DNA from 4 places in the Salimicrobium jeotgali genome. Region 2 is predicted to be linked to each of the others. Evidence: riboswitches for the same ligand, from Rfam matches in the RefSeq annotation. Region 2 holds a riboswitch; each other region holds the start of a gene.
The links. Region 2 has a riboswitch for S-adenosylmethionine ahead of AAV35_RS12115 (O-acetylhomoserine aminocarboxypropyltransferase/cysteine synthase family protein). Riboswitches for the same ligand answer to the same signal wherever they lie in the genome.
Positions count from the first base shown of each region.

Region 1 (2,197 bases), 210 kb from region 2:
ATTCGGTAAAAAGGCGGCTGATTTCGATCACATCATCAAAGTCGGACGTACGCACCTGCAGGACGCCGTTCCGATCCGGCTCGGACAGGAACTGAAAAGCTACCAGCGTGTGATCGAACGCGACCTCAACCGGATTAGACGCTCCAAAGATAATCTGTTCGAAATCAACATGGGGGCAACAGCGGTCGGTACCGGTCTGAACGCCGATCCGGTATACACGAAGCTCGTAGTGGAGTATCTGGCCGACATCAGCGGACTTCCGCTCAGGGCAGCAGAGAACCTGGTAGACACTACCCAGAACACCGATGCTTACACGGAAGTTTCTTCCGCTTTGAAAAACACTATGACGAGCATGTCCAAAATAGCGAATGATTTTCGTCTGATGGCCTCCGGGCCGAGAACCGGACTGAGCGAAATCACTCTCCCGGCCCGACAGCCGGGCTCGTCCATTATGCCCGGGAAAGTGAACCCGGTCATGCCGGAAGTTATTAACCAGATCGCTTTTCAAGTTATGGGAAACGACCACACGGTGAGCATGGCTTCAGAAGCCGGACAGTTGGAGCTGAACGTCATGGAACCGGTCATGATTTTCAATCTGCTTGAATCCATCACTGTTATGAACAACGGGTTCGGCGTTTTCACGGATCTGTGCCTGAAAGATCTGCAGGCGAACGAAGAAGTACTCCGGGAGAACGTGGAGAAAAGCCTTGGAATCATTACGGCTTTAAGCCCGCACATCGGTTACGAACGCTCTTCACAAATCGCCCAGGAAGGCATAAGAACGGGCAAAACGGTGCGTACCCTCTGTATGGAGTATGAGGTTTTGAATTATGAAGACCTGGAAATTATTCTCGACAGTTATGAAATGACCTACCCGGGTATTGCAGGAGCACACCTGAAGGAAGAAATGACAGTCTGATACAGCAGCTTTAAAGGGACGCCCTTCGGCGTCCCTTTTTTTGAGAACGAAATACAGTCCTGTCTTTTCTATTTTTCGAAATTTCTAAAAAATCATTGACATTCCTTTTCTTCCCCCGGTAGAATGAACGTTAATTTCATACACATCTTATCAAGAGCGGTGGAGGAATCTGGTCCTGTGATCCCGCGGCAACCTGTTCGTAAAGAACAAGGTGCTTCTTCCAGCAGACACTATCTGTCTGAAAGATAAGAGCAGGGACGTTCAGGAGAACCCTTCTATTTTTCTTACGGAAAAGTGGAAGGGTTCTTTTTGTATGTACAGATATGTAAAGGAGGAGAGGAAATGAATTCTTACGGAGTATGGGTCATTACACTGGCGCTGTTATATACGCTCGCGTTAATCATCGTCGGCAACGTGGCAAAGCGGAAAGCCGGCCGGGGCGAGCAATATTTTATAGGGGGACGGACGTTCCGGTGGTGGACGGTCGCTTTCTGTATTACAGGTCTTTTTTCGGGTTCAACGTACATATCGATTGTGGAGCTTTCGTATCTTACGGGGATCTCAGCTATATGGTACGGGGTCGCAGAAACACTGCAGGTTCTCCTGATCGCCCTTCTGCTTATAAAATCGTTCCGGGAGAAATTGATCGTCACCATCACCGGATTGATCGGTGATCAGTTCGGCAGACGTGCCAAAGCTTTATCCGGCGCCATTACGGCCTTCGCTTTCCCGATGTGGTCGGTGGCCACGGCCATTGCATTCGCTTCTGCCTTCCACGTCTTCACCGGCGTGTCTCTGTCTTTATCCGTGGCGTTCACAGCCCTTCTTTTATTCGTCTATTTACAGTCGGGCGGCATGTAGGCGGTCGCCTTTACACAAACGATGAACACTATCATTTTCGCCCTCATGTTCATAATCGGTGCAGCAGCGTTCTTCATTAAACCCGGCATTTCCGGTCTGCAGCAGCTGGCAGTCGAACAGCCCGGGATGTTCGACTGGGACGGAGCCGGTCTTCAGGTCATTCTCGTATGGTTTGCCACATTTCTTGTGAACGTCATTTTAGCTCAGGCTGCTTTCCAGATGGCTCTGTCCTGCAGAACACCGGAAGAAGGGCAAAAAGGACTGATTGTGGCAGAAGTGATGAGCATCCCCTTCATTCTTTTCGGGATCCTCTTCGGACTCTCGGCGGCTGCGGTTGTCCCCGATGCAAGTCTCGGTCTCATAGCACTGCCCCGGTACCTGATGGGAGTCCTCCCCGCTCCGCTGGTCGGGATGTTC
Region 1 is NZ_CP011361.2:2,201,814-2,204,010, forward strand. Features, by position in the region: gene aspA (aspartate ammonia-lyase) at 1-919, shown strand, start outside; SAM riboswitch class I at 1,064-1,171, shown strand; gene AAV35_RS14570 (sodium:solute symporter family transporter) at 1,262-1,780, shown strand; gene AAV35_RS11020 (SLC5/6 family protein) at 1,802-2,197, shown strand, end outside.
Region 1: it holds a riboswitch for S-adenosylmethionine, as region 2 does, so the genes downstream of both, AAV35_RS14570 (sodium:solute symporter family transporter) here and AAV35_RS12115 (O-acetylhomoserine aminocarboxypropyltransferase/cysteine synthase family protein) in region 2, are expected to answer to the same signal.

Region 2 (2,197 bases):
ACTTCACCCCATTTTGTAAACTGGACTCTTACCTGTCCTTTCCCCTAAATAACCAGATGCAAAACCGGTGCTTTTCTTCTTAATCCGGCAGAAATATACTTTTTTTCGAGCCCAGTCGCAGTATGCAGGCCTATGACTTGCCTGCAGCCGCCCTGTCCGTCGCCTTCTCAATCGATTCATCCAGGTCATTGATGATATCCTTCACCGATTCGATACCTACGGACAAACGAATCAGTTCTTCTGACACTCCGCTCGCCGCCAGTTCTTCCACGGAGAGCTGCTGATGGGTAGTGGATGCCGGGTGAATGATCAGAGACTTCGCATCTCCCACGTTCGCAACGTGAGACCAGAGAGAGACGTTATCGATCAGCTTCCTCCCGGCGTCTCTTCCCCCTTTAATACCGAAGTTAACGATAGCCCCGTAGCCGACTTGCAAATATTTATCGGCAAGTTCATGCGCCGGATGCTCCTGAAGGCCCGGATAGGATACCCACTCCACATCCGGGTGCGCCTGCAGATGCTTAGCAACTTTCAGGGAATTTTCCGCATGACGTTCAATGCGTAAAGACAGTGTCTCCAGCCCCTGAATAAGAAGGAAAGCGTTTTGAGGACTGAGGCACGCTCCCATATCCCTGAGAAGCTGCACCCGGAATTTAGTAGCAAATGCCACTTCCCCGAGGTCTCTCGAATAAACGAGACCGTTGTAGCTGTCATCCGGCTCCGTGAAGCCGGGGAATTTCCCGTTCGCCCAGTCGAAGGTACCTCCGTCCACGACTACCCCGGCTATAGCTGTCCCGTGACCGCCGATCCATTTTGTCGCCGAGTGGACGACGATGTCCGCCCCCCACTGCAGCGGTTTGCACTGGACCGGACTCGCGAACGTATTGTCTATAATCAGAGGCACTCCCTGTTCATGGGCAATTTCGGATACTTTTTCAATATCAAGCACGTGCAGGCTCGGGTTACCGATCGTCTCCGCAAAGACCGCCTTCGTTTTCTCCGTAATCGCCTTTTTGAAGTTCGCGGGATCTTCCGGATCGACGAATTTCACCTCAATACCGTAACGCGGCAGCGTTTTTGCAAATAAGTTATACGTTCCTCCGTACAGGTTACTTGCCGCCACAATCTCATCACCTGCTCCGGCGACGTTCAGTATGGAATACGCAATAGCGGACATTCCGGAAGCGGTAGCCACAGCAGCCGTACCGCCTTCTAAAAGAGCGATTCTTTTCTCGAAAACATCTACGGTCGGGTTGCCGATTCTTGAATAAATGTTTCCGGGCTCCTCGAGACCGAACAGGTTCCTGGCGTGCTCGGTATCATCAAATACGTAGGATGTCGTCTGATAGATCGGTACGGCTCTCGAACCCGTTGCCGGATCGACCTCCTGTCCCCCGTGCAGGGCAAGCGTGTCCAAATCGTAATTCTTAAATTGCTCAGTCATGAAAAATCCCTCCTGTATAATATATGACAGAGGGTCCGAGTGAGGAGATATAAACAAAAACCCCTTCGATAAGAAGAGGTTTACGTTAAATATATTTACATCCTCCCCTTATCTCTCAGACCTCTAAGATCTGTAGGAATTGGCACCTTTTCAAACCGATGTTTGAAGGTTGCCGGGCTTCGCAGGGCCTAGTCCCTCAGCCGCTCTTGATAAGAGTCGCTATTCAATTAAATGGTATGCTTTGCATTATATACGGAAGCATCCGAAAAAGTCAACAATTTTTAGAAAATTCTTATTTAGAGGCTTCGATCGCCTGTTCCAACTGAGCGGAGATATCGTCCGAACTCTCAATCCCGACAGAGACCCGGACAACGTGGTCGTCGATTCCGAATCTTTCTTTATCTTTAGCGGAAAGGGCACGATGAGACGTCCGGGAAGGAACGGAAACGGTCGTTTCAACTCCGGCAAGACTCGGCACAATTTTGATCCAGCCGAGCGTCCGGTAGAAGGTGTTCATCTCTATAGATTTATTCAGAGCTATCGTAACGATGGCGCCGTTGCCTTCTGCCGATACGTTTTCCGGGTAATAAACCTTCTCCACATCTGCATTTCTCTGCATGGCATCTGCAAGAGCCTGGGCGTTCCGGGACTGTTTTTCCATACGGATTCCTAACGTTTTCGTACCGCGATACGTCAGCCATGCTTCAAACGGACTCAGGTTAGAGCCGAGGGAGACAATTTTTTGGCGTGCTT
Region 2 is NZ_CP011361.2:2,410,341-2,412,537, forward strand. Features, by position in the region: gene AAV35_RS12115 (O-acetylhomoserine aminocarboxypropyltransferase/cysteine synthase family protein) at 131-1,444, opposite strand; SAM riboswitch class I at 1,550-1,660, opposite strand; gene AAV35_RS12120 (trans-sulfuration enzyme family protein) at 1,737-2,197, opposite strand, start outside.

Region 3 (2,197 bases), 1.0 Mb from region 2:
GTAGCTGCTACGCCGGAACCGGAACTCGCACGGATGCTTGCGGGGTACCGGTTCCGGATCAAACCTGTCTACATGATGTAAGGAGGCAACAATGAAAGAAGTGAATGTAAGGGAAACACTGCCGGAAGTAGGAAGAGGGTACGTATTCATTTACAGTCCCTTTTGCGGAACGTGCCACCTGGCAAGGGAAATGCTTGATATCATCGAGAAGATGAGAGAAGAAGATGTCTTCTATGAAATGAACGCGAGCCTCTTCCCGGACTTCATGCAGGAGAAACAGGTATCAAGCGTACCCTGTCTGCTCGTATGGAAAGACGGGAAAGTGGAAGAGAAAGTGTATGCGTTCGAATCGGTGACGAAAATTTTCAATCTGATGAAAGAAAAAGAGAAAATATAGCGAAGCACCAGCTCATCATCCCGGGAGCTGGTGCTTTTGTGAACGCGGACGGGAGAATCGTTCCTTTCGGAAGCGCCACGGGGGCCTGAAAGGAACGATTTACGCCGAATCGTTCCCTTCAGAGAGGGAAGGATGTGCTGAAGGGAAGGAAACAGAGAGAAACGTGACCTTCGGGGCCGGATATGGCGTCCGAAAGTCACGCAAAAGAAATCTCCACTATTCCACCGTTTCTCCGACGGCTTTCATAATGTCCATAAAGGAAGCGTCATCGCCGAATTGATGAACGATTTCCCCTTCGGATGAGATGATGACGGTGGTAGGAACACCGGTGCAGCCGTAGAGGTCATACACTTTCGTTCCATTATCCTCAAGCGTCGGCTGTGTCAAAAATTTCTCTTTATACTTTACGGCATCTTCCCTCTTTCCTTCCCGGCCGGCAACGTTGATGGTAATCATTTCCACGTCGTCCGTATGGAGCGAATCGAAAAGCTGCTCTTTTTTCGGCATATCTGCACCGGAATCCGGGCACCAGGAGGCCCAGAAAGTAAGAATGGTGACTTTCCCCGGAGTTTCCGGAAGTGTATAAGTGCCTTCTCCGGTAAGGTATGGTAATGTGAATACGGGTGCTTTCATAAGTATCGGATCCTTTCTTCAATAGCAAGTTTGCAAAAATCGTAACATATACACGCTTTTTATTGAAGTTTATTGACACCAGCCCGGTACAGTGCTAAAATCTTCCGTATCGCTCTATAAATTGAATAAATGAAATTCTCTTATCAAGAGAGGTGGAGGGACTGGCCCTATGAAGCCCGGCAACCGTTAAACATTCTGTTTAAAATGGTGCCAAATCCTACAGAACAATCGGTTCTGATAGATGAGAGAACAGAATTGATTTTTAAATACCAACCTTTCTGTTCTTTCAGGCAGAGGGGTTTTTTTTATTTGCTAAAACCGTAAGAGACAGCGACTCTTACAGACGCAGGAGGAAAAACAATGATTTCGATTAAAGGTCTGTCAAAAGTGTTCCGAACGAAGGATCAGGATGTACACGCGGTCAGTGACCTCGAGGCGACGATCGACTCCGGTGAAATTTTCGGCGTCATCGGATACAGCGGGGCCGGAAAAAGTACTTTCATCCGCCTGCTGAACCGTCTCGAAGACCCGAGTGGCGGAACGATCAATATAGACGACAGGGAGATTTCTTCACTGTCAAAAGGAGATCTCCGTCTGGCCCGCCAGGACATGGGAATGATCTTCCAGCACTTCAACCTGCTGTGGTCCCGTACAGTGGAAGATAATATCGCTTTTCCACTCGAAATTGCGGGAGTATCGAAGGAGGAAAGAAAGGAACGTGTGGACGAACTGGTGGAGCTCGTTGGTCTCGGCGGCCGCGGGACCTCGTACCCTTCCCAGTTGAGCGGGGGTCAAAAACAGCGTGTCGGTATCGCCAGAGCACTCGCAAATCGCCCGAAAGTCCTTTTATGTGATGAGGCGACCTCCGCTCTCGATCCGGAAACGACCGACTCCATTCTTGATTTGCTCGTCGATATCAATGCGAAACTCGGACTTACCATCGTGCTCATTACTCACGAAATGCACGTCATCCGTAAAATCTGCCACCGTGTGGCTGTAATGGAAGACGGAAAAATTGTGGAAGAAGGTGACGTACTGGACGTATTTTTAAGACCGAAACAGAAAGTGACGAAACGTTTCGTCGACCAGGTGATGGGAGACCCTGACCGGGAATCTTCTCTTTCTCTTATTAAAGAGGAATACCCTCTCGGGGAAGTGGCCCAGTTC
Region 3 is NZ_CP011361.2:747,017-749,213, forward strand. Features, by position in the region: gene AAV35_RS03690 (toprim domain-containing protein) at 1-81, shown strand, start outside; gene AAV35_RS03695 (thioredoxin family protein) at 92-397, shown strand; gene AAV35_RS03700 (TlpA family protein disulfide reductase) at 614-1,030, opposite strand; SAM riboswitch class I at 1,168-1,278, shown strand; gene AAV35_RS03705 (methionine ABC transporter ATP-binding protein) at 1,391-2,197, shown strand, end outside.
Region 3: it holds a riboswitch for S-adenosylmethionine, as region 2 does, so the genes downstream of both, AAV35_RS03705 (methionine ABC transporter ATP-binding protein) here and AAV35_RS12115 (O-acetylhomoserine aminocarboxypropyltransferase/cysteine synthase family protein) in region 2, are expected to answer to the same signal.

Region 4 (2,197 bases), 220 kb from region 2:
CGAGAATCTTCCTGTGCTTTATAACTTGAATTTTGGCCATACGGAGCCGAAATTTCTCCTTCCTTATGGAGCGCAGGCGGAAATTAATTGCAGTGAAAAAACTTTTTCCATTCTGGAAAGTGGAGTGGAATGACCGGCATTTTATAATGAAAGCAGGGACGGTTTATGAATTTTGGAATAGAAAGTATGACTGAAGAATCAGCTATACGGACGTTGAAGTGGAAGTACAGAGAACCTTACGATTTTTACAATTGTATATTTAATGAAAAAGAGATAAATGAAAGACTGGATGGTTCATACAAAGTCGTTGTCGATGAATACTCGGAAGAAGTTTTTGGGTTTTTTTGCCTGGGGGAGTCGGCCCGCATCCCGGCGGGGCACCAGCACGGGGTATATGACGAGGAATGCGTGGATCTCGGAGTCGGTATGAAGCCCGAAAAAACAGGGAAGGGGCACGGGTTTAAGTTTATGTCCTTTATTGTGGAATACATAAGAGAACATTACGGAAAGGTGTGTATAAGATTGTCCGTAGCTGTTTTTAACGAGCGGGCAATTCGTCTGTACAAAAATTCAGGATTTGAGCTCAGAAGTTCTTTCCTTACCGATACTTCCTCTTTCATTACAATGGTAAGAGAATAAATAATTTTCAAAAAATGATTGACGGTAAAGACGCGAGTATATTAATATAGTCTACATCACAAAAAACTATAAACGTATCTTCTTATCCAGAGAGGTGGAGGGACTGGCCCTTTGAAACCTCGGCAGCGGAACTGATGGAATTCCATCGGAAACCGTGCCAATTCCAGCAGGTGCATCGCACTTGAAAGATGAGAAGAGACGGTTTTCTAAATTTTATTAGAAGACCCCTCTTCCATTTTTCTGGAAGAGGGGTCTTTTCGTTTAAGTAAGGAGGATGGAGCATGATTCAGTTCGAGAACGTTTCGAAAGTGTATGAGCACAACGGAAAAGAGTTGCGGGCGGTGGATGGCGTAGACATATCTATCGAGAAAGGTGAAATTTTCGGAGTGATCGGGTTCAGTGGAGCCGGGAAAAGTACGCTTGTCCGGTTGGTGAATCTGCTGGAGCAGCCTTCCGGGGGCAATATATTAGTGGAGGAGGATGATTTGTCCCGGTTGTCCAAGCCCGGACTCAGGAAAATGCGCAAGCGTATCGGGATGATCTTCCAGCACTTTAACTTACTGGAGTCTAAAACGGTTTTACATAATGTCGCCTTCCCGCTGATCATTTCCGGCACTCCCAAGAAAAAAATAAAAGCCAGAGTGGAAGAGGTCCTTGATTTCGTAGGACTTTCGGATAAAGCACATCAGTATCCGGAAGAACTCTCGGGTGGTCAGAAACAGCGGGTAGGTATTGCCCGGGCGCTTGTTACATCACCGGACATTTTATTATGTGACGAAGCGACTTCGGCACTTGATCCGGAGACGACGAAGTCGATCCTTCAGTTACTGAAAAGAGTACGCGACGAGTATAATCTTACGATATTGATGATTACTCACGAAATGAACGCAGTCCGGGAAGTGTGCGACCGTGTCGCTGTCATGGAAAACGGCCAGGTCATTGAACAGGGGTCCATTTTCGAACTGTTCTCGAATCCTCAGCACCCGACGACGAAAAACTTTATCCAGTCGGTGATGGAGAGCGATATCCCGCCTTCCATCCTCTCGGGTATTGAAGAACGCGGGGGAGGACGTCACGTATACCGGGTCACATTCGTCCGGGAGAAGGCTGCTCAGCCCATCTTTTCGCAGGTAGCCAAAAACTATCAGGTCGAAGTGAACGTTCTTTTCGGACAAATTACGGAACTGCAGGGGATCCCGTTTGGCCAGCTGGTAGTGGAACTGCTTGGGGAAGACAGGGAGATTGTCAGAGCACTGGATTATATACAGCGGACAGTAAGCGTCCAGGAGGTGGAAGCTGATGCAGGTTAATTTACTGGAATTCTGGCCAAAGATTTTGCAGGCCATCAACGAAACATTGATTATGGTAGGGGTGTCACTGGTGGTAGCGGCACTCATCGGTATCCCGCTTGGAATCGCACTTGTCGTTACGAGACAGGGCGGGCTTCTCCAAAATAGCGCATTTTTCAAAGGGTTGAGCGTAGTGATCAACTTCTTCCGATCCATCCCGTTCATTATTCTTCTTGTAGCGATCCTCCCTCTTACAAGGTTTCTGGTCG
Region 4 is NZ_CP011361.2:2,192,213-2,194,409, reverse strand. Features, by position in the region: gene AAV35_RS10970 (S66 family peptidase) at 1-133, shown strand, start outside; gene AAV35_RS10965 (GNAT family N-acetyltransferase) at 166-639, shown strand; SAM riboswitch class I at 719-834, shown strand; gene AAV35_RS10960 (methionine ABC transporter ATP-binding protein) at 921-1,949, shown strand; gene AAV35_RS10955 (methionine ABC transporter permease) at 1,939-2,197, shown strand, end outside.
Region 4: it holds a riboswitch for S-adenosylmethionine, as region 2 does, so the genes downstream of both, AAV35_RS10960 (methionine ABC transporter ATP-binding protein) here and AAV35_RS12115 (O-acetylhomoserine aminocarboxypropyltransferase/cysteine synthase family protein) in region 2, are expected to answer to the same signal.